DNA from 3 places in the Mycobacterium sp. 134 genome. Region 3 is predicted to be linked to each of the others. Evidence: predicted binding sites of a transcription regulator. Region 3 holds the regulator's gene; each other region holds the start of a gene.
The links. Region 3 encodes LexA, which represses DNA repair genes until DNA is damaged. Its sites were predicted from a motif close to CGAACANNTGTTCG; they were not measured.

Region 1: a site for LexA is predicted at 8,965-8,978, ahead of cofD (2-phospho-L-lactate transferase). Genes of this name have one in related genera too.
Region 2: a site for LexA is predicted at 6,289-6,302, ahead of ACNQVK_RS21880 (DUF222 domain-containing protein). Genes of this name have one in related genera too.

What each region holds. Positions count from the first base shown of each region.
Region 1 covers NZ_JBLVUN010000008.1:4,893,979-4,904,340, reverse strand. Annotated here, with positions in the region: gene ACNQVK_RS28130 (TIGR03089 family protein) at 1-480, opposite strand, end outside; gene ACNQVK_RS28125 (LCP family protein) at 504-1,985, opposite strand; gene rfbD (dTDP-4-dehydrorhamnose reductase) at 2,052-2,936, shown strand; gene ACNQVK_RS28115 (glycosyltransferase family 2 protein) at 2,933-3,823, shown strand; gene ACNQVK_RS28110 (NDP-sugar synthase) at 3,825-4,904, shown strand; gene ACNQVK_RS28105 (SDR family NAD(P)-dependent oxidoreductase) at 5,031-5,867, opposite strand; gene ACNQVK_RS28100 (NUDIX hydrolase) at 5,878-6,390, opposite strand; gene ACNQVK_RS28095 (coenzyme F420-0:L-glutamate ligase) at 6,423-7,778, opposite strand; gene cofD (2-phospho-L-lactate transferase) at 7,775-8,758, opposite strand; gene ACNQVK_RS28085 (WhiB family transcriptional regulator) at 9,179-9,442, shown strand; gene ACNQVK_RS28080 (metallopeptidase family protein) at 9,489-9,911, opposite strand; gene ACNQVK_RS28075 (DUF3499 domain-containing protein) at 10,041-10,362, shown strand, end outside.
Region 2 covers NZ_JBLVUN010000008.1:3,594,545-3,604,906, forward strand. Annotated here, with positions in the region: gene ACNQVK_RS21850 (fumarate reductase/succinate dehydrogenase flavoprotein subunit) at 1-1,936, opposite strand, end outside; gene ACNQVK_RS21855 (ABC transporter ATP-binding protein) at 1,933-2,679, opposite strand; gene ACNQVK_RS21860 (ABC transporter permease) at 2,742-3,605, opposite strand; gene ACNQVK_RS21865 (ABC transporter substrate-binding protein) at 3,602-5,032, opposite strand; gene ACNQVK_RS21870 (4Fe-4S dicluster domain-containing protein) at 5,043-5,270, opposite strand; gene ACNQVK_RS21875 (GntR family transcriptional regulator) at 5,284-6,039, opposite strand; gene ACNQVK_RS21880 (DUF222 domain-containing protein) at 6,307-7,749, shown strand; gene ACNQVK_RS21885 (molybdopterin-dependent oxidoreductase) at 7,758-10,007, opposite strand; gene nusB (transcription antitermination factor NusB) at 10,101-10,362, opposite strand, start outside.
Region 3 covers NZ_JBLVUN010000008.1:3,912,221-3,922,582, forward strand. Annotated here, with positions in the region: gene ACNQVK_RS23385 (metal-dependent transcriptional regulator) at 1-269, shown strand, start outside; gene ACNQVK_RS23390 (DUF4192 domain-containing protein) at 274-1,341, opposite strand; gene sthA (Si-specific NAD(P)(+) transhydrogenase) at 1,517-2,923, shown strand; gene ACNQVK_RS23400 (trypsin-like serine peptidase) at 2,920-3,729, opposite strand; gene ACNQVK_RS23405 (proteasome assembly chaperone family protein) at 3,915-4,940, shown strand; gene ACNQVK_RS23410 (alpha/beta fold hydrolase) at 4,977-5,999, shown strand; gene ACNQVK_RS23415 (PhzF family phenazine biosynthesis protein) at 6,068-6,754, shown strand; gene nrdR (transcriptional regulator NrdR) at 6,779-7,234, opposite strand; gene ACNQVK_RS23425 (LysM peptidoglycan-binding domain-containing protein) at 7,399-7,896, opposite strand; gene lexA (transcriptional repressor LexA) at 8,150-8,869, shown strand; gene ACNQVK_RS23435 (LGFP repeat-containing protein) at 8,920-10,362, opposite strand, start outside.

The DNA.
Region 1 (10,362 bases), 980 kb from region 3:
CCCGGCCAGGGCCGGGCCGGGAACGCGCTCGGGCACGATCTGGTCGCCGTGCACCCGCACCGCGGTGGCGTAGTCGGTGACCCCGATGGGCAGGTCCGGAGCCGGCTTGCCGAACGGGTCCAGCGACAGCACCGCGACCTCGCCACCGGAAACCGCGTCGTCAGCCTCATCGAGGCGATCCCGGGTGCACAGGGCTGTGTCAGCCTCCCCGTCCAGAACCACCTCGGCGCCGATCCACCAGATCCCGAACAACACCGCCGCGGTCTGCCAGTGCGCGGGCAGCAGCACCGCCACCCGCGTGCCCGGGCCGGCCCCCATCTCGTCGCGCAACAGGTTGGCGGTCTTGGCGGCCCAGTTGGCCATGGTCACCGTCGACAGCTCGATCCGCTCACCGGTGGCGTCGTCGTAATAGGTGATCCGTGGCCCGGCCGGGTCCGCTGCCAACAACGGATCCAGGACGGCAGCGCTGACTGTGCTCATAGCCTCGTTCTACTCGAGGGGGATCAGTTCACACACTTGGGATCGTCCGAACCCGCGTTGAGGATCGGCGACGGCGGTGGCGGCGGACTCTGCTCGCCGGTGTCGCTGTAGGTGTCGCCGACCGAAGCCGGATCCACGATGCCGGCGGACGGATCCATGCCGTCGGAGCCGGGTCCGGTGTAATCCGCCGCCAGGACCACCCGCACCGCGCCGGGCGGCAACGACGAATCCTCGTTCACCGGCAATCCGCCGAGGTCCTTCGCCACCGCCTGGGCGCCGAGGTCGTCGCTCTTGGCGGCCAGCACCTGGCTGGACACCGGCGGGGCACCTTCGTGGTTGCCGGTGGTGCCGGGCAGGAACCCCTTGTTGCTCAGCGTCTGTGACACCGCGGCGGCCAGGCCGTTGATGTCGGTGCCGTTGACCACCTCGACGGTGGTGTTCTCGGGTGAATAGCTGAGCTGTTCGGTCTTGCCCGCGTCCTGGTCCTGCAGCAGGCTCGACACCCACTGGTGGACCTCGTCGGGATCCACCCGGACCACGCTCTGCATGCCGTCGTCGCTCCAGCCGTCCTCACGCAGGATCGGGATGGTGGCGAACGCGACGCTGCCGGCCGCCAGCTTCTGCAGCTGCTCGACGAAATTCATGATGTCCCAGCCGTCGGAGATCACCACGGAGCGCTGCACGGCATCCTGCAGCCGCCCTAGCGTGCCGGGGCTGGACAGCGTCTTACTGGAGATCACCTCGTGGGCCAGTGACGCCATCACCGACTGCTGGCGGGTCACCCGGTCGAGGTCCCCGCGCGGCAGGTCATGGCGTTGCCGAACGAAGCTCAGCGCCTGCGGGCCGTTGAGCTTCTGCCAACCGGCCGGGAAATCGGCACCCGAAAGCGGTTCGTAGACAGCATCTTTGAGGCAGACATTGACGCCGCCGAGGGCGTCGGTGATCAGCGCGAAGCCGAGGAGTCCGATTTCGGCGTAGTGGTCGACCGTGACGCCGGTCAGTGAGGCGACGGTCTGGATCAGCTCCTCGCGGGCCGCCTCGGTGGCCTTGGGCTCGGCGACGGCGGGATCTTCACCCTCGACCTCGACGAGCTGCTTCATCCGGTCGAGCTTGACGTCCCCGAACACGCCGTTGATCTTCATCTTTCCCCAACCCGGTGCTTCCACGTACGAATCGCGGGGGATGGAGATGGCCGTGGCCGACTTCCCGTTGTTGGGGATGCGGATCAGGATGATGGTGTCGGTATTGGTCGAGACGTCGTCGCCGGCGCGCAGAGTCTCCAACTCCTCGGCCGACAACGGGTTGCCGTGGGCGTCGGTACGACTGTCCATACCGACGAGCAGGATGTCGATGGCACCGTCCTCGCCGCCGCCGCCGAGCGCCGCCGAGCTGATGTGGTTGATGCCGGATTCGAAGGAGCGGATCTGGCTCCAGGCCACCCCAGTTCCGAGCACCACGGCCGACGCCGTGGCGACAGCGAGGGAGCGAAGGACAGGGATACGCACCTGCCCAGGCTACTTGCGGCTCGGACGTGAGCCGGGTAACGCCGACCGGCGTGCCAGACTCGGCGCATGGCGCAACGGATTGTGATCACCGGGGGCAGCGGCATGGTCGGCCGGGTATTGGCTGATCAGGCGCGTGGCGAGGGTCGTGACGTGCTGGCCCTGACCTCGGCGGAATGTGACATCACCAACGTTGACACGGTGCGCGCGTTCGTCGAGTCCGGCGATGTGGTGATCAACTGCGCGGCATACACGCAGGTCGACACCGCAGAGACAGACCAGGACAGGGCCCACGCCGTCAACGCCGTCGGCCCCGGCAACCTCGCCGCGGTATGCGCCCAGGTCGGTGCCGGCCTGGTGCACATCTCCACGGACTACGTGTTCGGTGCGTCCACGGACCGTCGCACCCCATATGAGGTCGATGACCAGACCGGACCGGTCAATGTCTACGGCCGGACCAAACTGGCCGGGGAACAGGCGGTGCTGGCCGCCAAACCCGACGCGTACGTCGTCCGAACCGCCTGGGTGTACCGCGGCGGAGACGGAGCCGACTTCGTGGCGACCATGCGCCGGCTGGCGGCCGGGGACGGCCCGGTCGATGTGGTCGCCGACCAGGTCGGATCGCCCACCTACACCGGTGACCTGGTCGCGGCGTTGTTGCAGATCGCAGACGGCGGTGTGCGGCCGGGCGTGTTGCATGCCGCCAACGCCGGGGCGGCCAGCCGGTTCGACCAGGCGCGGGAGACATTCGCGGCGATCGGTGCCGATCCGGAGCGGGTTCGGCCGGTCGACAGCAGCCGTCACCCGCGGCCCGCACCGCGTCCGGCCTACACCGTGTTGTCGGCGCTCCGGTCCGCCGAGGCGGGCCTGACCCCGCTGCGGGATTGGCGAGAAGCCCTGGCTGCAGCGGTTGGAAAAGAGTGCCCGTCCGGCCCGCTACCCTCTACGCCGTGACTGAGGATGCGGCCCGCCCGCTCGTGGTGGTGACGGTGACGTACTCGCCGGGGCCACATCTGGACCGGTTCCTGGCCTCGCTTGCCCTGGCCACCGACCGGCCGGTGACGGTCATCATGGCCGACAACGGCTCGACCGACGGGGCACCCGAACGAGCGGAAAAGCGCTACCCCAACGTGCGCCTGATCCGTACCGGCAGCAACCTCGGTTACGGCAGCGCGGTCAACCGCGGCGCCGAGCGGATATCGGATGCGGAGTGCTCCGAATTCTTCATCGTCGCCAACCCGGACGTGCAGTGGGGGCCCCGGTCGATCGACCTGCTGCTCGACGCGGCCCAGCGGTGGCCGCAGGCCGGTGCGCTCGGGCCGTTGGTCCGCGATCCCGACGGTTCGGTCTACCCGTCGGCCCGCCATCAGCCCAGCCTGGTCCGCGGCGGCATGCACGCCGTCGTCGGCCCGTTCTGGAAATCGAATCCCTGGACCGCGGCCTACCGCCAGGACCGTCAGGAGCCCAGTGAGCGCGAGGTCGGCTGGCTGTCCGGTTCGTGCCTGCTGATGCGCCGGGCCGCCTTCGACGCCGTCGGCGGATTCGACGAGCGCTACTTCATGTATATGGAAGACGTCGACCTGGGCGACCGGATCGCCCAGGCCGGCTGGCAGAACGTCTACGTGCCGTCGGCCGAGGTGCTCCACGACAAGGGGCACTCCACGGGCCGCGATCCGGCGCGCAACTTGGCCGCCCATCACCGCAGTACCTACACTTTTTTGGCTGATCGATACCCGGCGCCCTGGCAGGCGCCGTTACGGTGGACAATTCGGGGCGCGCTGGCAGCACGTGCGGGCCTGGTGGTCGGTAGTTCTCGACGTAAACAGGCGAAAGGGCACTGACGTGATCAATCCCGCGGAGGTGGACGCTGTCGTCCTCGTCGGTGGACGAGGCACCAGGCTCCGGCCGTTGACCCTCTCGGCGCCCAAGCCGATGTTGCCGACGGCCGGCGTTCCGTTCCTGACCCATCTGCTGGCGCGAATCTCGGTGGCCGGTATCAAGCATGTGGTGATGGGCACCTCGTACAAGGCCGAGGTTTTCGAGGAGGCGTTCGGCAACGGCTCCGATCTCGGGCTCGAGATCGAATACGTCACCGAGACCGAGGCACTCGGTACCGGTGGTGCCATCGCCAACGTGGCGGACAAGCTGCGTTACGACACGGCCATGGTGTTCAACGGTGACGTGCTTTCGGCCGCCGACCTCGGCGCGGTGCTGGAGTCGCACGACACCCACCAGGCCGACGTCACGCTGCACCTGGTGCGCGTCAGTGATCCGCGTGCGTTCGGCTGCGTGCCCACCGATGCCGACGGTTTCGTGACGGCGTTCCTGGAGAAGACCCAGGATCCGCCGACCGACCAGATCAACGCGGGCTGTTATGTGTTCAACCGCAACGTCATCGACCAGATCCCGCGCGGCCGGGCCCTGTCGGTCGAACGCGAGATCTTCCCCGAGGTGCTCTCCCGCGGACTGAAGATGTGCGGGTACGTCGACGCCTCGTACTGGCGGGACATGGGCACACCAGACGATTTCGTGCGCGGGTCGGCCGATCTGGTCCGTGGCATCGCACCGTCGCCGGCGCTCAACGGCCGTCGCGGTGAGTCCCTGGTCCACGAAGGTGCGGCGGTTGCGCCGGGCGCCTTGCTGATCGGCGGCACCGTGGTGGGCCGCGGCGCCGAGATCGGTGCCGGCGCACGCCTCGACGGCGCGGTGATCTTCGACGGGGTCCGCGTGGAAGCCGGTGCGGTGATTGAACGTTCGATCATCGGCTTCGGCGCCCGCATCGGACCGCGGGCACTGATCCGCGACGGCGTGATCGGCGACGGGGCCGACATCGGTGCCCGCTGCGAGCTGTTGCGCGGTGCCAGGGTGTGGCCCGGCGTGGCCATTCCCGACGGCGGTATCCGGTACTCGACCGACGTCTGAGATTGCACCTACTGCGCCGAAACTACGCTCTCTGACGAGAATTGGCGGAAAAACGTCAGATAGCGTCGTCTCGGCGTTGCGGCCGCGCCGCAGCTGCCCGCCGGCGTACTGCACCCAAGCCCCGGGTTAGGCGCTGACCATCTCCTGGCTGCGGTCCCAGAGTTGTTGTGCCAGAACAGGATCGTTGGCCTGCTTGTTCGGCCGACCGGGCTTGCGTCGGGCGTAATACTGTCCGGAGGTCCAGTCGGTGCCGGGGCTCGACGTGGCCAGCCACACCAACTGATCTGCCCCCTTGTCCGGGCTGATCAGGATGAGCTTCTTCAGCGGTGTGCGGTAGAGGAGTTCCAGGGCCGGGTTGTTGGCCTCGGCGCCGAAGTTCGAGGCCACCGAGCCCGGATGGAACGCCGCCGTGGAGATCCCGTCCGAGTGGTGGCGGCGGTGCAGTTCCTTGGTGAACAGGATGTTGGCCAGCTTCGCGTCGCCGTAGGCCTTCTGCGCCTTGAACCCGCGTTCGTGGTTCAGGTCGGTGATGTCGATGTGGCCGAACAGCCGGTTGCCGACGCTGGAGGTGTTGATCACCGATGCCTTGGCCGCGATCAGGCGATCCAGCAGCAGGGTGGTCAGCAGGAACGGGGCCAGATGGTTGACCTGGAACGTCTTCTCGAACCCGTCGACGGTCTCCTGCCGGGTTCGGCCCAAGAGGCCGCCGGCGTTGTTGGCCAGCACGTCGATGCGCGGATACCGATCCAGCAGCTGGGTGGCCAGGTCGCGGACCTGGCCGAGTTCGGCGAAGTCGGCAACGAGGTAGTCGGCGCCGAGCGCACCCGCCACCGCCGCGGTCTTGCCGGGTGACCGGCCCACCACCACGACGTTGTCGCCGCGCCGGCTCAATTGGCGGGCGGCTGCGGCACCGACGCCGTCACTGGCGCCGGTGATGACGATGGTCCTGCGCTCCGGGTTCACCGGGCCCAGACTAGACGGTCCCGGTGACAGAGTCGGCGAGTTGTTGAAGGCCGAAGTCGGTGCCATCGGGCAGGGCATCCAGTGGCCACCAACGTAGGTCCAAAGACTCGTCGCTGCAGGCGATCTCGGCGCCTGCCGGGGCCCGGACCACGAACTGCATGTCGAGGTGGCGGGTCGGCACTCCCAGCGAGCAGGTCACGGGATGCACGTGCAGCGCCGCCAGGTGCGGGTCGATGGTCAATCCGGCGATGCCGGACTCTTCGGTGGCCTCGCGCAGTGCCGCCGAAGGCATGTCGGAATCCGATTCCTCACAGTGCCCGCCGAGCTGCAACCAGCGGCCGAAGCGGGGATGCAGGGTGAGCAACGTCTGCGTTCCGGTGTGATCGACGACCAGTGCCGAGGCGGTGATGTGGCCGGGCACGCACGCGCGCAGGCAGGCATCGGGACGGGCGGCCAGGAACGACAGCACCGCGTGCCGCAGTGTGTCCTGACCGGGATCGGTCGTCTGCCAATTCGTCAGCATCTCGACGGCGGAGGCGTGCAGGCTCTCGGCGCTCACTTCACGACCAGCAGGCCGTCGGTGGGCACCGGGTCGCGCGGCGGTTGTGGATCGGCGGCGTGACCGATCGCGATGGCGCCCAACGGCTCCCAATCCGCGGGAAGATCGAGTTCGGCACGCACCAGGTCACCGGCGAAGATGGTCGATCCGATCCAGCAGCTGCCCACGTCGCGTACCGCCAGCGCCACCAGCAGAGCCTGTACCGCGGCGCCCACCGCGACGGTGAACATGGTGTGCTCGGCCTGGGTGCGGGCCTCGTCGGGATAGCTGTGGGCACCGTCGGGAACCAGGAAAGGAATCACCAGTTCCGGAGCGTCGTACAGGATCTGGCCGCGGTTCACGCGCCGCTCCACGGACTCCGGGTCCCGGCCGTCCCCGGTGAGATCGGTCCGCCACTGCTCCTTCATCCGGTCCAGCAGCCGGGTGCGGGTGGCGTTGTCCTGCACCCAGACGAAGCGCACCGGACGGGTGTGATGCGGGGCGGGTGCGGTGAGTGCCTCGCTGACGGCGGCTTCGATGAGTGCGTGGTCGACCGGCTCGTCGGAGAACGAGCGCACTGAGCGACGCAGTAGCTGAGCTTGATTGCGCCCCATCTCGATTGCCTCTGCCGTACCGAGCCAGAACAGGTCGTCCTCGCCGGACCGCAGCAGCGTGCGGGCGTTCGACCCGTCGTCGGTCAGCTCCAACCCTCGCACCACCGCGACGGGGATCGCGGTGAGCTTGCCCTTCACCAGATCGGCTGCCGCAGCGATCTCGTCGGCCACCGCCACCTCGGTGACCAGAAGTTCGTTGCCATGCCGGTCGTGTGCGCCGGCGTATCCGTGCAGGACGGTGAGCCCGGACGCACCGATCGCGAAGTCAGCTTGGCCGTTGCGCCAGGCGCGGCCCATGGTGTCGGTGATCACGACGGCGAGGTTGACGCCGAGTTGCTCACGCAGGCGTACGCGCAAGTCCCGCGCGCTCCCGTCGGGATCCACCGGCAGTAGCGCCAACTCGTTCGAGTCGACGTTGGACCCGTCGACACCGGCAGCGGCCTGGACCAGGCCGATGGCGTTCTCGGTGATCAGCGTCCGGCCCTTGCGGGCCAGTACCCGGACCGCTTCGGAATCGATGAGCTTGCGCCGCAGGGTATCCCGCTCTTCCGGGTCAGAAGGGGCGGTGACGATGCGGCCTTCGCATTTGGACACGATCTTGCTGGTGATGACCAGTACGTCCCCGTCGCGCAGCCATGGCGCCGCCTCGGCCAGCGCGGCAGCCAGGTCATCCCCGGGCCGGAACTCGGGAAGTCCTGGTACCGGCAGAATCTCGACGCGGCCTGCGGACCCGTGCTCGGTGTTCGCGTCGGTGGTCACAATGGGACTCCGGCGAGATCGAGACCGGCGCGCACCATCTCGGCGGTGGTGGGCGGGTCGGTCATCAGCAGTGGCACGGCACGCACCTTCACGCCCTCGATCTCGGCGTCATCGCCTTCGTGTACCAGCCAGCCGTCCAGGATTCCGGTGCCGGACCGGGCGCCGAAGTGCTGACCGACGGCCTGTGAGGTGGAATCCACACCGATGATGGAAAGGCACTCATCTGCCATGCCGCGCAACGGTTTTCCGTTGATGATGGGGGAGTACCCGATCACCGGTGCCGCGGTCGAGCGCAATGCGCCCCGGACTCCCGGGATCTGCAGGATCGGTCCGATGCTCACGACCGGATTTGACGGCGCCAGCAACACCACGTCGGCATCGGCGATGGCCTCGGCGACACCCGGCGCGGCGGTTGCCTGTTCCGCACCGACGAACGCAAAGCTGTGCGAGGGCACCTGCGCGCGGTAGCGCACCCACCATTCCTGGAAATGGATGGCCCGTCGTTCACCGTCGGCGGGGTCGGTGATCACCACGTGGGTTTCACTGCGGTCGTCGGTGACGGGCAACAGCTGCGCCCCAGGTGACCAGCGCTTACACAACGCCTCGGTGACCTGGGACAGCGGGTAGCCGGCGCGCAGCATCTGGGTGCGGACCAGATGGGTGGCGAGGTCCCGGTCGCCCAGGCCGAACCAGTCGGGTTGCACGCCGTATGCGGCCAGTTCTTCCTTGGCGTGCCAGGTCTCGTCCTTGTGGCCCCAACCGCGCTCGGGGTCGATACCGCCGCCCAGGGTGTACATGCAGGTATCGAGGTCCGGGCAGATCCGGACTCCGTGCATCCAGGCGTCGTCGCCGACGTTCACGATCGCTGTGAGTTCGTGCTTGCTGTCGCTCCCGGCAAACTGGCCGAGGCCCAACAGGTGCTGCACCCCCAGCAAAAACCGGGCGCCTCCGACGCCGCCGACCAGAACGGTGATCTTCACAACGTCCGACCCTAAGCGTTCCAGGCTCGCGGATGGAAACGACGTCGTCACGGGCAGGACACGCCGATGTCGCGACGCGCCGATTTGACATTACGAGATGGTATGAATTCGCACCCTGGCGCTTGACCCTGGCAGCTAACACGTGTGTAATCACAGATGTGTCATTTCCCGGTCGGTGACTGATTCCGGTGTCGCAGACCGAGATTCGATCATTTGTTCGAATGGGGTGACCGCATATCGCAATAGTGGGGCTCCACTTAGGATCTACGAGACCGAGTGAGGAGGCGGGGGATAATGTCTTATGAGAGCGGCGATTTCGATCGTGTGGTCCGGTTCGACAACCGGCTACTCGGCTCACTGGACAACGCACCGCACATCAATGCGGCACCGGCACCGCTGGGGGAAGCTGGACGTCCTCAGCTGAGTTTGGTTCCGGAGCATATTGATGCTGATCCGGAAGCCGAAGACGACCAATGGCAGGAACGTGCGCTGTGCGCACAGACCGACCCGGAGGCGTTCTTCCCGGAGAAGGGTGGGTCTACCCGCGAGGCCAAGCGCATCTGCCTGGGTTGCGAGGTGAAGGACGCATGCCTGGAGTACGCGCTTGCGCACGACGAGCGTTTTGGTATTTGGGGAGGACTGTCCGAACGGGAGCGTCGCCGGCTCAAACGCGGCATCATCTGACGCTCCAGCTCGACGGAGCGCTCACCGAAAGGTGCGGCGCTCGGTGTCAGTCGTCGTCGATAGTCGGGTCGATGACTGACGGTTCCACTCCCAGATAGGTGGCCACTTGGGCCACCAGGATTTCATGCAGCAGGTCCGCGAGCTCATCGGGTCCTTTGACTCGGCGCTCGATGGGCTTGCGGAACAAGACAATTCGAGCCCGGGTCGCATTTCCTCTGACGTCGACCCCGGCAGGTATCAGCCGCGCCAATGCGATCGGTCCATCGGCGATGACCTCGGGTGGCCATTGCACACTGTCCGGATCTTTCGGAGACATCCGCGGAATCTCGTCGACAGCGACATCGAGTTCTCGCAGGCGCGACGCCCACCGACGTTCGATCGGCTCGTAGGCCTCCAGCACCGCCATGTCGAACCGCTCGGCCCGGCTGCGCCAGCCGGGAACCGAGCGTGGAAGCAGCGGCCCGCGCATATCGCGGCCGCGGCGCGATCGCCATGGGTTCCGCTGGGCCACGGCGATGATCGTAACGGTTCGGGATCGGGGCCCCGACGGCCGCGTGTCCAGCGGCGCACAGCGATCGTCCAAAGTAATCTCTGGAGCGTGAATGTTCCCCGTCGCTGCTGCCGGCCCGGGTGCCCGCACTATGCCGTGGCGACGCTGACTTTTGTCTACTCCGACTCCACGGCGGTAGTCGGACCCTTGGCCACGGTGTCTGAGCCTCATTCCTGGGATTTGTGTGTCGGCCACGCCGGCCGTATCACCGCGCCGCGGGGCTGGGAGCTGGTCCGGCACGCCGTGCCGCTGCCCACTCATCCCGATGAAGACGATCTGGTGGCGTTGGCCGATGCGGTCCGCGAAGGCCAGCCCGGTGCCGTTCCCCGGGGCGGGGTGGTGGCCGGATTCTCGGATCCCGCCACCGGTC
Region 2 (10,362 bases), 320 kb from region 3:
TGGCGACCGCGGTGCGGCGCACGCCGGCGTCCGGATCGGTCAGGTAGGTGTTCAGATCCTCCAGCGAGGGCTCCTCCAACGCCAGCACCGCGGCGATACGCGGGGACGGCGGTTGCACGGATCCGGTGGGACGGACCCTGGAGCGTTCGGCTGCGGGAGCCCGGCCGGCGTGCAGATCGGGCTGCTCGACGGTGGTCACCGGATCGTGGGAAGTCAGATGGTCCAGCTCGGGCACGGCGACGAAGTACGGTGCCACCGGCCGCTTCACGAATTTCATGGCGCCGTCGGCGTCCTTGTAGAGGTTGAGGTGGTAGCGCCACTGTGCGTCGTCGCGCTCCGGCAGGTCGGCCCGCTCGTGGTACAGACCCCAGCGCGATTCGGTGCGGGTCAGCGAGGATCGGGCCGCCATCTCCGCGCAGTCGCGAATGAACGACACCTCCGCGGCGCGCATCAGTTCGTGCGGGGTGCGCGCGCCGATACCCTCCACCTCGGTAGTCATGCGCTCGAAGGTCTGCACCGCGATCGACAACTTGGTGGCGGTCTTCGGCGGCGCCACATAGTCGTTGACGAACCGCCGCAGCTTGAACTCGACCTGAGGCTGCGGCGGACCGTCCGGGTGCCGCAGCGGGCGGTAGATGAGCTCGTGGGCCGCTGCCACCTGTTCGGCCGGAAGCCCAACCGGTGCAGCCACTTCCGACAGGGTCGAGGCCGCGTGCTCGCCGGCGAGATCGCCGTACACGAAGGCGCCGATCATGTAGTTGTGCGGTACACACGCCAGGTCCCCGGCCGCATACAGCCCGGGCACGGTGGTGCGGGCGTGTTCGTCCACCCACACGCCGGAAGCGGAATGCCCTGAGCACAAACCGATCTCGGAGATGTGCATCTCGATGTCGTGGGTGCGGTAGTCGTGCCCCCGATTGGCGTGGAACGTCCCGCGGGTGGGTCGCTCCGTGGTGTGCAGGATGTTCTCAAGCGTGGTCAGCGTTTCATCGGGCAGATGGCTGACCTTGAGGTAGATCGGCCCGCGGGCCGATTCGATCTCCTCTTTGACCTCCGCCATCATCTGCCCCGACCAGTAGTCGGAGTCGACGAACCGCTCCCCCAGCGCATTGACCTGATAGCCGCCGAAGGGGTTGGCCACGTAGGCGCATGCTGGGCCGTTGTAGTCCTTGATCAGCGGATTGACCTGGAAGCACTCGATTCCCGACAGTTCGGCGCCCGCGTGGTAGGCCATGGCGTACCCGTCACCCGCGTTGGTGGGGTTCTCGTAGGTGCCGTACAGATAGCCCGAGGCGGGCAGTCCGAGGCGGCCGCACGCCCCGGTCGACAGGATCACGGCCTTGGCCGCCACCGTCACGAATTCTCCTGTGCGGGTGTTGAATGCGGCGGCACCGACAGCTCGTCCGCCCTGCGTCAGCACCCGTACCGGCATGAGCCGGTTCTCGATGCGGATCTTCTCGCGCATCGAGCGCTGGCGCAGCACCCGGTACAGCGCCTTCTTGACGTCCTTGCCCTCGGGCATCGGCAGCACATAGGAGCCGGATCGGTGCACGCGCCGCACGGCGTACTCACCGTGTTCGTCCTTCTCGAATTTGACCCCGTAGCGTTCCAGCCGCTGCACCATGGCGAATCCACGGGTCGCGGTCTGATACACGGTGCGCTGGTTGACGATTCCGTCGTTGGCCCGGGTGATCTCGGCGACGTAGTCCTCGGGTTCGGCCTTGCCGGGGATGACGGCGTTGTTGACGCCGTCCATGCCCATGGCCAGCGCCCCGGAGTGGCGCACGTGGGCCTTCTCCAGCAGCAGCACCTGGGCGCCGTTCTCGGCGGCGGTCAGCGCCGCCATGGTGCCCGCGGTGCCACCGCCGATCACCAGCACGTCGCAGTCGATGCGAATCGCGTCATCGACATCGGGAATCTCGGTCAATTCGGTCACGGTTGCTCCAGTGCGGCAATGATCTCGGCGCGCAGCGCGGATCGTTCGGGATGGTCGGTGCGGGGCTGGGCCACCTCGATCAGGGCGCGCAACGGCTGCCCGGCACGACCGAGCACCGCGACACGGTCACCGAGCGTGAGCGCCTCGTCGACGTCGTGGGTGACGAACACGATCGTCGTCGGATGGGCCTGCCAGGTGTCGATCAGCAACCGCTGCATGGCCGCCCGGGTCTGGGTGTCCAGGGCCGCGAACGGCTCGTCCATCATGACCGCGCGCGGTGCGCCGGCCAGACCGCGCGCGAGCTGAACCCGCTGCCGCATACCGCCGGACAGGTTCTTCGGCAGGAAGTCGGCGAACCCGGTCAGGCCGACCTCGGCGATCCATCGATCGGCCCGCTCCTTGCGCCCGGCCTTGGACTCCCCACTGCGTCCATTGCGCGGCTCGCCGCGGAGCTGCAGGGCCAGTTCGATGTTGGACCGCACCGTGCGCCACGGCAGCAGCGCACTGTCCTGGAACACCATGCCGCGGTCCCGTGAGGTGGTGGTGACCGGATCGCCGTCGGCCAGCACCCGGCCGCCGTCGGGCCGCAGCAGTCCGGTCAGCGCGCGCAACACCGTGGACTTACCGCATCCCGACGGGCCGGTGAGCACCAGGATCTCACCGGGCTCGACGGTCAGGCTCAGGTCGTCGATCACCGGGGCGCCGGTGTAGGACAACCGGATTCGATCGAGTTCCAGCCTCATTCCGGTGGCCGTCCGGGTGACGGTGTCAGTGGGGCTAATCGACATGCTCTTCGCGCGAGCGCTCATCGCCGCGTCTCCTCCTCACCACGCGGCAGCCAGCGGGTGGCCCGGCGGCCGATCAACTCAACCGCCGCGGCGGTCACGAAACCGAGTACGCCGATCGTGATGATGCCGACGAACACGTCGGGATAGTTCAGCACCGTGTACGCCTGCCAGGTGCGGTAACCCACACCGAGGCGGCCCGAGATCATCTCGGCCGAGATCACACAGATCCAGGCCACTCCCATGCCGACCGAGAGCCCGCCGAACAGTCCGGGCAGGATGCCCGGCAGCACCACCTGGCGCAGCACGTCGACGCGACCGCCACCGAGGGTGCGCACCGAGTCCTCCCAGATGGTCGGCAGGGCGCGCACCGCATGCCGCACGCTGACCATGATCGGGAAGTAGGCGGCCAGGAACGTGATGAACACGATTCCCGCCTCGTCGCTGGGGAACAGCAGGATGGCCACGGGCACCATGGCGATCGCCGGTATCGGCCGGGCCAGCTCGGTGAGCGGACCGAAGATGTCGGCGAACCAGGCCGTGCGCCCGAGCAGGATTCCGGTGATCACGCCGACCACCGCGGCGATCCCGAACCCGGTGAGGATCCGGATCAGCGACTGCCCGAGATCCAGCCAGTACTCGGGCGTGCCCAGCCGGTTCACCAGGGCCGCAGTGATTTCGGTGACGGTCGGCAGGGTGTCGAACCGCAGACCGAGGCGCACGTCGTTGGCGGTCAGCAGTTGCCAGAGGACGACCGCGCCAACCACCGACGCCAGCCGCACCAGGCGATGCGGCCAGGCCGAGGGCGTGTGCCGGGAATGCTGCGTTTCCGACGGTGCCGGAGGGTCGCTGACCGCGACGGGCGGGGTATCGGTGGTGGTCACACCGCACCTGCCAGGGCTTGCCGATAGTCGACGATCACCGCACCGGGATGCGCGGCGGTATAGCGCTCGGCACCGGCCTGGGTTCCGAACGGTAGGTACCCCTCGGCTCCCGGTGCGGGCAGGCGCACCCACACGGCCTTGTCGGCGAACCACCGGGTACCCAGCTCGGCGTCGGAGACGTAGGCGGCGCGGACCTTCTTGCCCTCACCTTCTGCCTGCCGAATCGCCTTGAGCAGGCAGACCGGCGTCGCGGCCGCGGTGGTGGTGTCCGATCCGTCGAGCCACAGCTCGCCGGCAGTGGCGGGATTGTCGACGGCGGTGCGGCACACCGGGTCGGTGCCGCTCAGGGCCGACGGATTGGCGCTCGAGTTCAGTGCCTTGTCGTAGTCCTGACCGCGCGCGGAGTATGCCGCCCGCAGCGGTCCGTCCTGTACGAAACCGGCCACGTCGAGGTCTGCGAAGTTGTCGATCGACTTCAGGTAGGGCACATCGCCTTTGAGCGCATCGATCAGTGACGGCTTGAGGGTGGTGTCGAACGAGGTGCCGCCCGGCCCGTTGTAGAGGTACACGACCTCCTGTGGCAGCCCGCTGCCCTCGGCCACCAGGCGGGCCGCCTCCAGCGGCTTGGTGTTGAGGAAGTCGGTGGCGTCGAGTTGCGCCTGCAGGAACGCGTCGAGCACCTCCGGGTGATCGGCCGCATACGCCCGGCGAACCACGACACCGTGCAGGGTCGGGTAGTTCAGTTCGGCACCGTCGTAGAGCAGCTTGGCCTTGCCCTGGTGAACCAACAGACCCGGCCAGGCGACGAACTGCGAAAGCGCCTGGACCTGACCGGATTCCAGCGACGATGCACCGACCTGCGGCTGCTGGTTGAGCACCTCCACACCGGTCTTGGCGTCGATCCCGGCCTTGCCGAGGGCTTGCACCAGCATGCCGTGACCGGCCGATCCGACACTGGCCGAGACCTTCTTACCGGCCAGGTCGGTCAACGACTTGGCCGGCGAATCCGGTGCCACCACAACCATGTTCAGCGCACCCTTCGGGTTGTACCCGGTGACCGAGACGATCTCGGTCTTGGCGCGTTCGTTGGCCTGGGTCTTGGACCCGTTGATGAGCATCGGATAGTCACCCATCGAGCCGATGTCGATCTTCTCGGCCACCATCTGCGCGGTGATCGGGGCGCCGGTGTCGTAGTCCTGCCACGTCACGTTGTACTTGGTGCCGGTGCGGGTGGTGATGTCGGCCAACCGGCGTTCCAGGTAACCCTGGGCGCGCAGCAGGGTTCCGGCAGTGACGGTGTTGATGGTCTTGGACTGGTAGCCGACGACGACGTCGACCGTATCGGCCGATTTCGTCGCCGAGTCCAGGGAGCAGCCGGCGGTCGCGAGCGTGAGACCGGCGGTGAGGGCGATCAGGGCTGTTTTCACTTCGGGTCCTCTAACGGATGAGATAGGGCATGTTGACGGTGACGGCGCCGGTGGGACAGCGGGCCGCGCACGGCCCGCAGTACCAGCACTCGTCGACGTGCATGAAGGCCTTGCCGTTTTCGGGATTGATGGCCAGCGAATCGAGCGGACACACGTCGACGCACAACGTGCAGCCCTCGATACACAGGGACTCGTCGATGGTCACGGGGACATCGGCGCGTTGGTTGACCAGCGTCATATGCTGTTCCTAATCATGTGTCTCGGATGAGGTTGCCGCGCATGGTGATTCGATCACCACGCATCCTGATGTACTCCAGGTCGACGGGCGTTCCGTCGTCCAGACTCGTGAGCCGCTCGGCCATCAGCAGCGCCGATCCGGCCGGCACCTGCAGCGTCGCGGCGGTGTGCGGGTCAGCCGAAACCGCCTCCAGCGCAAGGCTCGCCCCGCCCAGGCGGTGTCCGCTGACCCGTTCGATGAGCGCGAAGATATCGTTGTCCTCCAGTGCGTGTCCGATCACCTGCTCGCCGATCTCGGGAGCCAGGTAGGTCAGATCCAGCGACAGCGGCAGATCGGCGAGGTAGCGCAGGCGCTCGATGAAGACCACCTGGGCGCCGGGCTCCAACGCCAGCTTGCGGGCCACCGCGGGCGGGGCCGAGAGTCGCTGCACGGCACGGACTTCGTTGCGGACGTCGCCGTAGTCCTTGAAGGTCTCCTTCAGCCCCACCAACGCATCGAGGCCGTGGTCGTACTTGCGGCCCGCCACATGCGTGCCCACCTTGGTGCCGCGGTCGATCAGGCCCTCGGACTTGAGGACGGCCAGGGCTTCACGGATGGTGTTGCGGGAGACGAAGAATTCGGCGGCCAGTTCGGCCTCGGCCGGCAGCGCCCCGGCATAGGTGCCCTCGTAGATCTGATGGCGCAGCACGTCGGCCACCTGGCGGGCCTGGTCGGCGCGCGCACGGCGGTTGGGTAGAGATACGGGATGAGCTTCGGGCTGGGAAGACACGCACTCAAGGTAAGGGCCTGTTGGAGGCACCTGCAGTGCGACGAATCAGCCCTCGGCGCAGGTTAACCGATTGCGCCGCCGGCCAAGGATCCGTACCTGGCGAAACCGCCTTGCCGACCGGCATTGCGCCACCTCGATCCCGGCAAGAATTTACAAATCGCGATGATCGAAACGTCGCCGCGCCGGCCCGAAAAAACTTTGGCCACTTTTGTCTCGCCAGTCCCATTCCACGGGTTCTTGTCGGCGCATCGAACTAGTGTTCGAATTGTGGTAGTGGAGTTGGCGCAGAACCGGGGTGGGGTGCAGACCGCACTGGCCGGCCACCGCGCTGCGATCGCGTCGCTCGTCGATGTCGACTTCACCGGACTCGACACCGCGGAGCTGCTGGCGCTCCAATCCGAACGCGAGCAACACGCCCGCATCGAGGCGATGATCGATCACCGAATCCAAGCCGCCCTGATGGCTCAGGCCGCCCCGCACGAGATCGGCGGCAAGTCCTGGAAGGATGTGCTGGCCACCCGGATGCGGATCAGCGGCAAGGAAGCCTCACGCCGCGTCGCCGCAGCCGCCGAGCTGGGGCCCCGGTATGCGATCGGCGGTGAGGTGTTGGAGCCGCTACTGCCCGCCTGCGCCGAGGCGCTGCTGTCAGGGACCATCAACACCGAACACATCGCGATCATCCGCGACACTCTGGTGGAGGCGAGAAAGTACGTCAGCACGGCTGAACTCGTCCAGATCGAATCGGACCTGGTAGCCGCGGCGAACTGCGACACTCCTGAAACGCTCAAGGCCGCAGCGGACAAACTGCTCTATCTGCTCAACCAGGACGGCGACTCACCCGATGTCGCGGCCCACCTGCGTGGGCTGCGGATCGGCACACAGGACGCCGACGGACTGGTGCACGTCCAGGGCTGGCTGGACCCCGAGACAGCGGCGTACCTGACCACCGTCACCGGCGTGTGGGGTGCACCGGGCATCAACAACCCCGATGATCCCGAACCGATCCACAACCCCTCGCCCAATCCGCTCGATGACGCTGAGGCCGCACTCGACACCTCCGAGGAACAGGACGCTCAAGACCAGCAGGCGGCCGCCAACCGGGACACCCGCACCGTGGCGCAGCGCAATCACGACGCCCTCAAAGTGGCGCTGCGCGAAGTGCTGATGTCCAAACGGCTCGGCCGGCACGGCGGCCTTCCGGTCACAGTGGTCATGTCCACCACCCTGGCCGAGCTGGAAGCCGGCGCCGGGATCGCTGTCACCGGCGCGGGCATCCGGATGCCGATGAACGACCTGATCCGGTTGGCATCACACAGCTTTCACTACCTCACCGTGTACAAGCACCACACCGCCGAACCGCTGTACCTGGCCCGCACCAAACGGTTGGCTACCAAAGCACAACGACTGCTGCTCTACAACCGCGACCGCGGCTGTACCCGCCCCGGATGCACCGCACCGGCCGACTATTGCGAGGTGCACCACGCCAAGGCCGACTGGCGGCACGGCGGGCAGACCGACGCCCCCGACCTCGCGCTGGGCTGCGGACCCGACAACCGCCTCGTCGGACTCGGCTGGACCACCAGCATCGATCCAGACACCGGCCGGGTCCACTGGCATCCACCACCTCTGATGAACACCGGACAAGACACCCTCAACCACCACTTCCACCCCGAGGAACTACTGGTTCCCCCGGAAGAACCAGGCGGTTGACGGGACCACTAGATCGTCGTCGCGCTGACCGTGACCGGAATGCCGTTGAGCGCTCCGTTTCCCGACGGCTCGTCGAGGAAATCGGGCAGCGACAGGATGTTGGTGTTCACCCCGGGCGACGCGTTCGCGACGCCGAGTCGCGTACCGGGCTGACCGTGGCCCCAGCCGTGCGGCATCGAGACCACTCCGGGCTTGATCGCATCGGTCACCTCGACCGGGACCACGATCTTGCCGCCGGCCGACGCCACTTCCGCGTTGTCGCCATCGGCGATCCTCCGTGCCGCCGCATCCTGACTGTGCATCAGCAGGGTGCACCGGTCGCGTCCCTTCATCAAGGAACCGACGTTGTGCAGCCAGGAGTTGTTGGACCGCAGATGGCGTCGGCTCACCAGCACCAGTTCGTCGGGGGCTCGATCGAGCCGCTCGGCCAGCCGCGGCAGGTCGTCGAGCAGATACTGCGGCGCCAGCCGGATCTTCTGGTCGGCGGTGCCGAGTACCTCGGGCACCTGGGGCACCATGGGGCCGTAGTTGATTCCGTCCGGGTGGGCCTTGAGCTTGTCCAGGTTCAGACCGTCGGGGTTGTCGCCGTAGCGGTCGCCGAACGCGGCGGTCCGCAGCGTCAGATCGAGCATCCGCTCGGGGCCGCCGTGGTCGTACTTCTTACGGATCTCGGCGCCGTCGAGCCCCTGGGTGAAACACAGGTAGTCGAACCAGCCGTCATCGAGCGCGGCGATGTCGACATCCTCGGCCGGGGTGCCGGTGCACAGCCCGGTGAGCCGGATCAGGATCTCCCACTCCTCCGGCGCATCGGGATCCTCGCGGTGGAACACCGGCGGTGAGTACCGGGCGAAGCTGTTGATCGCCGCACCCAGCAGCAGGTCCGCCGAGTGCGGCTGCTCGAGCGCCGAGGCACCGGGCAGGATCACGTCGGCGTGCCGGGTGGTCTCGTTGAGCCACAGGTCCACCGAGATCATCGCGTCCAGCTGCGGCAGCGCCTCGTCGAGTTTGTCGCCGCCCGGGGTGGACAGCACCGGGTTGCCCGCGACGGTGATCAGGGCCTTGAGCTGTCCCTCACCGGGCGTGGTGATCTCTTCGAGCATGCATGACACCGGCACCTGCCCGAGCACCTCCTTGGCCCCGCGCACCCGGGTGCGGTAGCGGCCGAAATTCGGCGCCCCGTCCTCCAACCCCGGGATCGGCTGGCTCGTGACCGTCCAGGCCGTCGGCCTGGCGAACATCGCGCCGCCGGGGGTGTCGAAGTGACCGGTGACGATGTTGACCACATCCACCAGCCAGCTGGCCAGGCTGCCGAACTCCTGATTGCACGTGCCGATCCGGCCGTAGACCACCGCGCGCGGCGTGCCGGCCAGCTCGCGGGCCAGTCCACGAATACGCTCGGCGTCGATACCTGTTGTAGCAGAGACCCTTTCGGGCGACCAGTCGGCCACCGCCTGCTGCAGGGTGGACACTCCGTCGAGGTGGCGTTCCAACTCGCCGAGGTTGACCAGCCCTTCGTCGAACACGGTGTGGACGATCCCGAGCAGCAGTGCCGCGTCAGTCCCGGGCGTGATCGGCAACCACTCGTCGGCCTTGACGGCGGTGGCGGTGCGCACCGGGTCGATGACGATCACCTTGCCGCGCTTACGGATACCGGCGATGATGCCCATCACGTCGGGGGCGGCCAGCAGCGAACCCTGCGAGGCCGCGGGGTTGGCCCCCATCACCACCAGCAGGTCGGTGCGCTGGATGTCCGGCGTCGGGAAGGCCCACCAGCTGCCGTACATCAGGTGCGACGACAGGTTCTTCGGCCACTGGTCGATGGTGCCCGGCGAGTAGGTGATCGGCATGCCGGACAGGCCGAGCAGGATCGCCGAGTAGCGGGACAGCGAGAACGAGTGCGCCAGCGGATTTCCGGTGTACGCCGCGACCGCGCCGATGCCGTACTTCTCGATGACGGGAGCGAGCAGTTCGGTGCAGCGACGGAAGGCGGTGTCCCAGTCGACCTCGTGCCACTCGCCGTCCACCTTGATCATCGGCCGGCGGATCCGGTCGGGGTCGTCGTGCAACCCGGCCAGCGACGCACCCTTGGGGCAGATGTGACCCGCGCTCCACTGGTCGGACTTGTTCGGCCGAACGGTCGCAACCTTGCCGTCGGAGACCTGAATCTCCAAGCCGCACATTGCCTCACACAGCGGGCAGGCGTGCAGGTGCAGGCCGTCCTCGCCGATCCCCGCGATACTTCTCGACTCGTGTCCCATCAGCGGCCTCCGAATGTCGGTACGTGTAGTCACACACGTAACAACATCGTGGCACCGAACGGCACCGACGATCCCGATCTCCGGGATATGAACCTACTGCTCGGGCCGGTCCTGAACGGCGCCCTGCACGGCTGCGGCTGCGGCCCGGATCTGCGGGGTCACCAGCATCACCTGGCCCAGCACCCCGTTGACGAATCCGGGCGACTCATCGGTGGACAGCTCTTTGGCCAGCTCGACGGCCTCGTCCACGGCGACGGGTTCGGGGACGTCCTCGGCGTGCAGCAGCTCCCAGACCGCCACCCGGAGGATGGCGCGGTCCACGGCAGGCAGCCGCTCCAACGTCCATCCCTGCAGG
Region 3 (10,362 bases):
GCGCGGCCGGCTATGACGATGTCAGCCTGGTCCGGCTCACCGAACTCCCCGTCGGGCTGCCGGTGGCGGTGGTGGTGCGCCAGCTCACCGAGCACGTGCAGGGCGACACCGAGCTCATCGGCCGACTCAAGGATGCCGGCGTTGTTCCGAACGCCAGGGTCACCGTGGAGGCCAACGACCACGGCGGCGTGATGATCGTGATCCCCGGGCACGAACAGGTCGAGCTTCCCCATCACATGGCGCACGCGGTCCGCGTCGAGAAGGTCTAGCCACTCAACCGGCCTTGCGCCGCCACGTCCTGCGTGGCGGTAACCGCAAGCCCAGCTGCTCGGCCAGCCGATATCCGGTGACCGCCAGCTCCCGGATCCGCTCCGGGCGCATCCCCGATTGCAGTGCGGTGTCGAGCATGCCGGCCATCCGGTGTGTCGGCCGCGCCCGCAACGCCGCATCCAGCGAAACGCCGGCCAGCGGGCCGTCACCACGCGCGTACGCCGAAAAAGCCAGCAGGACAAGGGCTTCCACTCGCCACGGGTCGGGAAGATTGCGCGCCAGCAGGGCCCACAAGGCTTCGGCCTGATCGGCGCACTCCCCGACCGCCAGCGCGTAGAGCGTGTCGCGGACCCGCGGATCGGCCAGCCCCACGGCCAGCTGCGCCAATTCGGCCACACCGGGTGCACCGCCTTCCGCCACGTGCAGGGCCGCTGTCATCGCGGCCTCGACATCCCGGCGCACCTCGGCATCGGGGCGCGCCTCCGGGCACCCGGGCCGCTGTGTCACGAGCGCCAGCGGGCGCCTCATCGCGTCATTGGCGACCGGGTCCGGCTGGATCACCTGCAGCAGTTCGTCACGGCTGGCGTAGAGCCGGCGGCCGTCCAGCACCGCGGCCGCCGCCAGCGGCGACGCACCCGGGTCGTCCACCCTCCCGTGTTCACCGCAGCCGTCGGCACAGCGCCAGGAACCACCGGCGGCCACCTTGTCCACGACGTGCGCGGCGTAGAGCTCGATGCCGTCGGCGGCCAGCGCCTGGTCCAGCATCGACGCCAGGTCGCGATAGCGGTCGTCGCATGCCCGGCAGTCCGGGCTGTCCCCGTCCACGACTACCGCGATGACCGCGTCCACGCCGGCCGCTGCCGCGAGGCCGACCAGATGCTGGACGCGTTCGGTCATGTCGTCCGCCAGGTCGGCGCGCATGACGCAGCCCAACTCGCCCCGGTCGACGGTGACCAGGACGAGGCTGCGGTGCGGCACGAATCCGAGCACTGCGGGTAGCGCGGCGATCAGCGCACCGGGACGCGTGAGGTGGAAGTCGAACTCCGGCGAGGATGGCGATGGCGTTGTCATGGCCCGACCGTGCCAACCGGGGCCGTCACGGGCCCTCACCCGAACCCGCCGGTTGCGGCCGGCTGGGGATGGATTCTGCGCTGGGGATAACCCGAGGCATTTGTTCATCCGGTATTCGGTCTCGCCGACATGCGAGAAGGGCCCAACCGGCGTAAACAGTTTTCCCATGGGTTCGATGCAGGAGTATGACCTCGTCGTCATCGGTTCGGGTCCCGGCGGTCAACGCGCCGCCATCGCCGCAGCCAAGCTCGGCAAGTCCGTTGCGGTGATCGAGCGGGGCATGATGCTGGGCGGGGTGTGCGTCAACACCGGCACCATCCCGTCCAAGACGCTGCGGGAGGCGGTCGTCTACCTGACCGGCATGAGCCAGCGCGAGCTCTACGGCGCCAGTTACCGCGTCAAGGACAAGATCACCCCGGCCGATCTGCTGTCGCGCACCCAGCACGTCATCGGCAAGGAGATCGACGTCGTGCGGTCCCAGCTGATGCGCAACCGCATCGAGCTCTACACCGGCCACGGCCGGTTCTCCGACGACCACACGATCGTCGTCGAGGATCCTGGCCGCGCCGAACTCGTCACTGTCCGTGGACGTTTCATCGTCATCGCCACCGGGACCAAACCGGCCCGGCCGGCGGGGGTGACATTCGACGAGGCGCGGGTGCTCGATTCCGACGGCATCCTCAATCTCGCGACCCTGCCGACCTCGATGGTGGTGGTCGGGGCAGGGGTCATCGGCATCGAATACGCGTCGATGTTCGCGGCGCTGGGCACCAAGGTCACCGTCGTCGAGAAACGCGACGACATGCTGGAGTTCTGCGATCCCGAGATCATCGAATCCCTGCGCTTCCACCTCCGCGACCTGGCGGTGACGTTCCGGTTCGGCGAAGAGGTGACCGCTGTCGACATCGGCACCTCGGGCACGGTGACCACCCTGGCCAGCGGCAAGAAGATCCCCGCCGAGACCGTGATGTACTCGGCCGGACGCCAGGGGCAGACCGATCACCTCGATCTGGCCAACGCAGGCCTGGAAGCCGACAACCGCGGCCGCATCTATGTCGACGACAACTTCACCACCAAGGTGGACCACATCTACGCGGTCGGCGATGTCATCGGCTTCCCGGCGCTGGCCGCGACATCGATGGAGCAGGGCCGGTTGGCCGCCTACCATGCCTTCGGCGAGCCCACCAAGGCCATGATGAGCCTGCAACCGATCGGCATCTACTCGATCCCGGAGGTGTCCTTCGTCGGGGCCACCGAGGTCGAACTGACCAAGGATTCGATCCCTTATGAGGTGGGTGTGTCCCGGTACCGCGAACTGGCCCGCGGCCAGATCGCCGGGGACTCCTACGGGATGCTCAAGCTGCTGGTGTCCACCGAGGACCTGCGGGTGCTGGGCGTGCACATCTTCGGCACGAACGCCACCGAGATGGTGCACATCGGGCAGGCGGTGATGGGCTGCGGCGGCACCGTCGAATACCTCGTCGATGCGGTGTTCAACTATCCGACGTTCTCAGAGGCCTACAAGGTCGCGGCGCTCGACGTGATGAACAAGCTGCGCGCGCTCAACCAGTTCCGGTTCTAGCAGTCGGATTCGAGTGCGGCGGGCGCCGCGTCGCCGGGTCCGCCTGCCTCGGCCCGGACCAGCAACCGGGCGATCCGGTCGTCGAAGTGCGGCGAATAGGACACGTCGTCGTCGCATCCTCCCCCGTCGAGTCCGCCGACCAGACCGGTCACCGTCGACCCGGAAACCCACGGGGAACCACTGAAACCGTCGGTCAGGCCCGCACAGGCCAGAGACGGGTACCCCTGGGGTGACCATTCGGTCGCGCCGCGGCACGCCAGTGGGCTGCCGCCCTCGCCCATCGGATAGCCGGTCACCGTCACCGGAACACCGGGCGCGGGTGCCGAACCCAGTGTCAGCCCGCCGCCGGCCGCCGCGAGCAGACTCGCACCGGAGCCGCCGGTGACCCGCACGATGGCGTAGTCGGCTTGCGGATCCTGCTCGGCGAGCCACCGCGGGTCCAGATACACCGTGCTGACGTGCCAGGTATCACCACCGCTGGTGTCGAACCCGGGGACGAATGTGGTGTCGACGCCGTCGAGTAGACAGTGCGCGGCCGTCAGGATCAGATTGCCGGACGCGCTGGCCAGCACCGATCCGCTACAGGTGTGCGTCGTGGTGTCGCCCAGGAACAACGCACCGACCCGCCGGTCCGGTGTCACCGACTCGGCCCCGGCCTGCGACAACGGGCTGGCTGCCACCGGTGGACTGCTCGCCGGGGCCGGGGCGGGGGCCGCGGTCCCGCCGCCCGCGGTCACGGCGCCGGGCCCGGTGCATGCCGCCACCCCGGCGGTCATCGCTGCCGCCGCGACTGTGAGCTTCACCATCCGGGTCACCTGCATCATCACGATTTTGCCTGATCGTGGGGATATCCGCCGGAATGCCGAACCCGTCCCGGCGCGTTCGCACGCACTAGCGGGCCGGAACGACCCGCGGCCCGGGTATGCGGGACACTAGATGACATGGCGGTAGGCCGTCACAGCGTCCTGCCGCAGCGAGGAGACGAAGCGAGATGACTGACAGCACCGACACCCCCGACCAGCACTACCAGCCCGATCAGAGCGGTATGTACGAGCTTGAGTTCCCGGCGCCGCAGCTGTCCTCCTCGGATGGCAGTGGCCCGGTGCTGATCCATGCCCTGGAGGGGTTCTCGGACGCCGGTCACGCCATCCGGCTCGCCGCCGAGCACCTCAAGGACACCCTCGACACCGAGCTGGTGGCCTCCTTCGCCATCGACGAGCTGCTCGACTACCGGTCCCGCAGGCCGTTGATGACGTTCAAGACCGACCACTTCACCAGCTACGAGGAACCCGAGCTGAACCTGTACGCGCTGCACGACGACATCGGCACGCCGTTTCTGCTGCTGGCCGGCCTGGAACCGGACCTGAGGTGGGAGCGGTTCATCACCGCGGTGCGACTGCTCTCCGAGCAGCTCGCGGTGCGGCGCGTGATCGGCCTCGGCACCATCCCGATGGCAGTGCCGCATACCCGCCCCGTCATGCTCACCGCGCACGCCAACAACAAGGAACTGATCGCCGACCACACCCCCTGGGTCGGTGAAGTCCAGGTTCCGGCGAGCGTCTCCAACCTGCTCGAGTTCCGGATGGCCCAGCACGGCCACGAGGTGGTGGGTTACACCGTGCACGTCCCGCACTACCTGGCCCAGACGGCCTATCCGCCGGCGGCCGAGGCCCTGCTGGCCGAGGTGGCCCGGACCGGTTCGCTACAACTGCCGCTGGAGAAACTTTCCGAGGCCGGTGCCGAGGTGTACAGCAAGATCAATGAGCAGGTAGAGGCCAGCGCAGAGGTCGCCCAAGTGGTGACCGGGTTGGAGCGCCAGTACGATGCGTTCGTTGCCGCACAGGAGAATCGGTCTCTGCTCGCGCGTGACGAGGAACTGCCCAGCGGTGACGAGCTGGGAGCCGAGTTCGAACGGTTCCTCGCCCAGCAGACCGGTGACAAGTACAAAGACGACAAGTACAAAGACGGACGAGACGGCTTCGGGGACGGATTCCCGAACGGCGACAACCACTCATAGGAGCCCGATGGCGGGCCGAGAGCGAGGTTGACCAGCATGACCGAGCGCAAACCCCATCTGCGGACCGTTCGCGAGCTCACCCCGACGCTCGAGTACCGCACGATCCACGGTTACCGGCGGGCCTTCCGGGTCGCCGGGTCCGGTCCGGCGATCCTGCTGATCCACGGCATCGGCGACAACTCCACCACCTGGCACACCGTGCAGTCGGCGCTGGCGCAGCGGTTCACCGTGATCGCCCCGGATCTGCTCGGTCACGGCAGCTCCGACAAGCCGCGTGCGGACTACTCGGTGGCGGCCTACTCCAACGGCATGCGGGACCTGCTCAGCGTGCTCGACATCGACCGGGTGACCGTGGTCGGCCATTCCCTGGGCGGCGGCGTGGCCATGCAATTCGCCTACCAGTTCCCGCAGTTGGTCGACCGCCTCATCCTGGTCGGCGCCGGCGGGGTCACCAAGGACGTCAACATGGCGTTGCGGGTCGCCTCCCTACCGATGGGCAGTGAGGCCCTGGCGCTGCTGCGGCTCCCCCTGGTACTGCCGGCGTTGCAGCTGGCCGGCCGCGCCGCGGGCGCGGTGCTGGGATCGACCGGCCTCGGGCACGACATTCCGGACATGCTGCGCATCCTGGCCGATCTGCCGGAGCCGACGGCATCGTCGGCATTCGCCCGGACCCTGCGTGCGGTGGTGGACTGGCGTGGCCAGGTCGTCACCATGCTGGACCGCTGTTATTTGACCGAATCCGTTCCCGTGCAACTGATCTGGGGCGACTCCGACTCGGTGATCCCGGTCAGCCACGCTCGGATGGCCCACGCCGCGATGCCCGGTTCCCAGCTGGAGATCTTCAAGGGATCCGGGCATTTTCCGTTCCATGACGATCCCGAGCGCTTCGTCGAGGTGGTCGAGCGCTTCATCGACACGACAGAACCGTCGGTCTACGACCAGGATCGGCTTCGCGACCTTCTGCGCAGCGGGCGGACCGAATCGACGATGTCCGGGCCGTTCGACACCCAGATCGCGGTGCTCGACGCGATGGACGCCGACGAACGCAGCGCGACCTGACCTTCTCACCCGTATGGGTCTCCGGGCGGTCCACCCGGAGACGGTCGGCTGCGACGTAGCATCGGATCATGGCCATCGACGTCACCGTGTTACGCGTGTTCACCGACTCCGACGGCAAGTACGGCAATCCGCTCGGCGTCGTCGACAACAGCACCGTCGCCCCCGACGACCGGCAACGGATCGCGACCGAATTGGGTTACAGCGAAACCGTATTCATCGATCTGCCGCAGCCCGGCGGCAACTCGGCCAGTGCCCACATCTTCACCCCGGTCGCCGAGTTGCCGTTCGCCGGGCACCCGACCGTCGGTGCGTCGTGGTGGCTGCGCGAAACAGGGCTGCCGGTCCATACCCTGCTGGTGCCCGCAGGAATCCTCCAGGTGGAGTACGACGACGATCGCGCCATCGTCAACGCGCGTTCGGAGTGGGCACCGGAGTTCGCCATCCACGACCTGGCCTCGGTCGACGATTTGCTTGCCGCCGACCCCGACGATTTCACCGATGCGGAGGAGAACTACCTGTGGGCCTGGATCGACGAGGCGAACGGCACCTTGCGATCGAGGTCGTTCGCCCCGCACCTGGGAATCCCCGAGGATGAGGCCACCGGCGCGGCGGCGGTACGGATGACCGACTATCTCAGCCGCGATCTGACGATCATCCAGGGCAAGGGCTCGGTGATCGAGACCCGCTGGAGTCCGGAGGGCTGGGTGCGCCTGGCCGGCCGCGTCGTCAACGACGGCACCTCCCGCCTGGACTGAACCGGGGACCGAACCCGGGCCGGATTACGCCTCGGCGCGGTGGGCGCGAAGCGCCTCGATCTCGCGCTCGAAGTCTTCGGCTGACGAAAATGACCGGTACACCGAGGCGAATCTCAAGTAGGCGACCTCGTCCAGTTCGCGAAGCGGTCCGAGGATCGCCAAGCCGACCTCGTGACTGGGGATCTCGGGTGTGCCGAGGCCGCGGACGGCGTCCTCGACCTTCTGCGCCAGCACGTTGAGGGCGTCGTCGTCGACCTGCCTGCCCTGACAGGACCGACGCACCCCGCGGATGACCTTCTCGCGACTGAACGGCTCGGTCACCCCGCTGCGCTTCACCACGGCCAGCACGGCCGTCTCAACGGTGGTGAACCGGCGGCCGCATTCCGGGCAGGACCGCCGGCGCCGGATGGCCTGCCCCTCGTCGGTCTCGCGGGAATCAACCACACGCGAATCAGGGTGACGGCAGAACGGACAATGCATTACCGCTCCTTCGTCATGCCGCCGGACAACTAGCTCGAGCGCCCTTGAGCGTACCCGCGTTGCCCGCGGGAGACTCACCGCCGGGTCCAGTGGGGTGTAGGTGCTCAAGCCGACGCCGGCCAGTGTGGCTGGCAGCCAGGACGATTCAGCGGACATCGCACTGCTCAGCCAACCGGGGCGAGCAGCGTCTGCCCTGCGTCGACCGCCACTGAGTCGAGCTGGTTGAGATCGCGGATCTGCTCGACGACCCGGGCCACCGGGGCATCAGGGGCGACCCGTCGGGCCACCTGCTGCAGAGTCTCCCCCGACTTCACCTGGACCACAGCCAGTTCGGTCGGCGTCGGCGTCTCGGCGCCCACGACCCCGCCGAGTTGGGCCACCAACCCGAGCCACACGGTGATGCCTGCGGCGACGAGCGCCAACAGGACCGTGGTCAACGGCGTGATGGGCCGGCTGCGATGGGACGCCCGCGACATCAGCACGCCGGTTCCGCGGTATCGGACCCCACCGGTGTCGGGACGGGAGGGTGCAGGCCGCTGGACCCGGCGCACCGGCCGGGGTGCGGCGGCGCCGAACTGGGCGCGGGCGCGGGGCGGCTGTGACTTCTGCGTGGCCCGAACAGCGCTGGAACGGCTATCGGCGGGGATATCGATGATCGCCATCTGACTGCCTTTCGGTGGGTCGTATTCGCTCTTGTGTTCGAACATAGTCGCTCAAGTGTTCGATGGATAGAACATGTGATCGAACTGTTGCCAAACGATAGAACGGACCACCGACAAGTTCGGGCCGCGAAGCCGCACACCACCCGCTCCAGGCCCCCCGTGAGCCCCTCGCGCACCCCACCAGCGGACACGCGCGCAACACGCGTCGAACACATGTTTGATTAATGTTCGACCAGCGACTACATTCGGCCTCATGAGCGACGACCGCAGCAGGGACGGCAGCATCGACAGCCCGGCCGGATCGGACAGCGCGGGCCCACGCCGGGCCGAGGGCGGCCTCACCGACCGGCAACGGACCATCCTCGACGTGATCCGAGCGTCGGTGACCAGTCGCGGCTACCCGCCCAGTATCCGCGAGATCGGCGACGCGGTCGGCTTGACCTCGACCTCATCGGTCGCCCACCAGTTGCGCACCCTCGAACGCAAGGGCTACTTGCGGCGCGACCCCAACCGGCCGCGTGCCGTCGACGTGCGCGGCGCCGACGATCCGGCGGCCGCAGTGGTGTCCACCGATGTGGCCGGCTCCGACGCGTTACCCGAACCGACCTTCGTACCGGTGCTCGGGCGTATCGCCGCGGGCGGTCCCATCCTGGCCGAGCAGGCCGTCGAGGACGTCTTCCCGCTGCCCCGCGAACTGGTCGGCGAGGGCTCGCTGTTCCTGCTCAAGGTCGTCGGAGACTCGATGGTCGACGCCGCGATCTGCGACGGCGACTGGGTGGTGGTGCGCCAGCAGAGCGTGGCCGACAACGGCGACATCGTGGCGGCCATGATCGACGGCGAAGCTACCGTCAAGACCTTCAAGCGGACGCGCGGTCAGGTCTGGCTCATGCCGCACAACCCGGCGTACGACCCGATCCCGGGCAACGACGCCGCGGTGCTCGGCAAGGTCGTCACGGTGATCCGCAAGATCTGACCGACCGAGATCGGGCCCGGCCGCACCTCGATGTGGCCGGGCCTTCAAATTCAGTCGGCTCGCACAAATCCGTTCGTGCGAGCGAATTCCTCACTGGCGAACCAGATCTCGGCTGTCGCGTCGTCGTACTCGCTGCTGTCGGGTGCCCAGTACCGGCCGGACTTCGTGTCGGCCTTGATCGGGTAACCCTCCGGTGCGCGGTTCGGGTCGTCCAGCGGTAGGTGAATGGCCGTGGCGCTGGGGATCTCATCGAGTTCGATGGCCGCATGGCGCCCACTGTGAGCCTCGCTGCTGTAGGCCTCGCTGCTGCTGTAGGCCTCGGCCTCGGTGATGACCCGCGTCGGAGCGGTGTCGACGTTGTCCTGATCGCTCGGCACGGCCAAGCCCGCCGCCGCGAAACCTACCGCTTCGCGCACTCCGCCGGCCGGGCTCGCGAGCGCCCGGGTATCTGTCAGGTCCTCGTCCACGAGATCCGCTTCGATCTCGCCTTCGGCGTCATCGCCTTCGGCGACTTCCTCGAATTCGGCATCTATTGGCGCGTCGAGATCCTCGTCCTCGTCGAAATCGTCGTCCTCGAAGTCATCTTCTTCGAAGTCGTCGTCGTCATCGAAGTCGTCGTCCTGGTAGCCGCCGTCGTCGTAGCTGTCGTAGCGCTGTTGGGGCTCCGGACCGGCCAGCTGCGAGGAATCCTCGGGTGGCTCCTCCTCCTCGCCCGGCGCTCCATAGCCGCCTGGCGATCCGTGCGGAGCGGCCCATTGACTGACGGGCATCGCGATGTCGGTAGGGCCGTCGTACGGGGACGCCGCCGCGCCGCCCGCCGATTCCTCGCCCGGGCCGGCGAATCGCGCCGTCGTGGCCTCACCGGCACCGTAGGCGGAAGTCGGCGCGTAACCCGCCTCCCGTGCCCCGCGCTCGTCACCCAACTCGTCGTCGTACCCACGCGATTCGTAGCGCGTGTCGTCGTACCCGCCCTCGTCATAGTGCGGTTCGCCGTGGTCGCCGTCGTAGTCATCGTCGAACGGATCGTGGTCGAAGTCGTCATCGTCACCGGCCCGGCGGCGGTGCCAGAGCGCTGCCCCCACGATCAGGCCGGCGAGCAGCAGAACCGGGACCACCGCGATCAGCCACCACCAGCTCCAATGCCAGGAGAACGGCTTCTTGGCGTCCGGGCCGGAAGGCTGCGGACCGGTGGCGTGCGGCTGTCCCACACCCGGAACCTCCAGCCCGCTCAGCTCGGAGGCGAGTTTGGAGGGCTCGGTGGTGAACTTGTTGGCGTCGCGGTCCCAGGAGATCGCTCCCCCGCTGAATCGCTGACTGATGACGGTGCCGTCTTCGGTCTGGTCGGCCATCGGGGCACCCAGTGCGCCCTTCGCCCCGCCGAGCTTGTCCCAGGCCGCCTTCATCGCGCCGCGGACGATCACCGCGCCGTAGTCGGGAGTCCAGAAGATGACGGGGTTGTCGGCCGCGGCGAAGGTGCTGATCCGGCTGTTCGG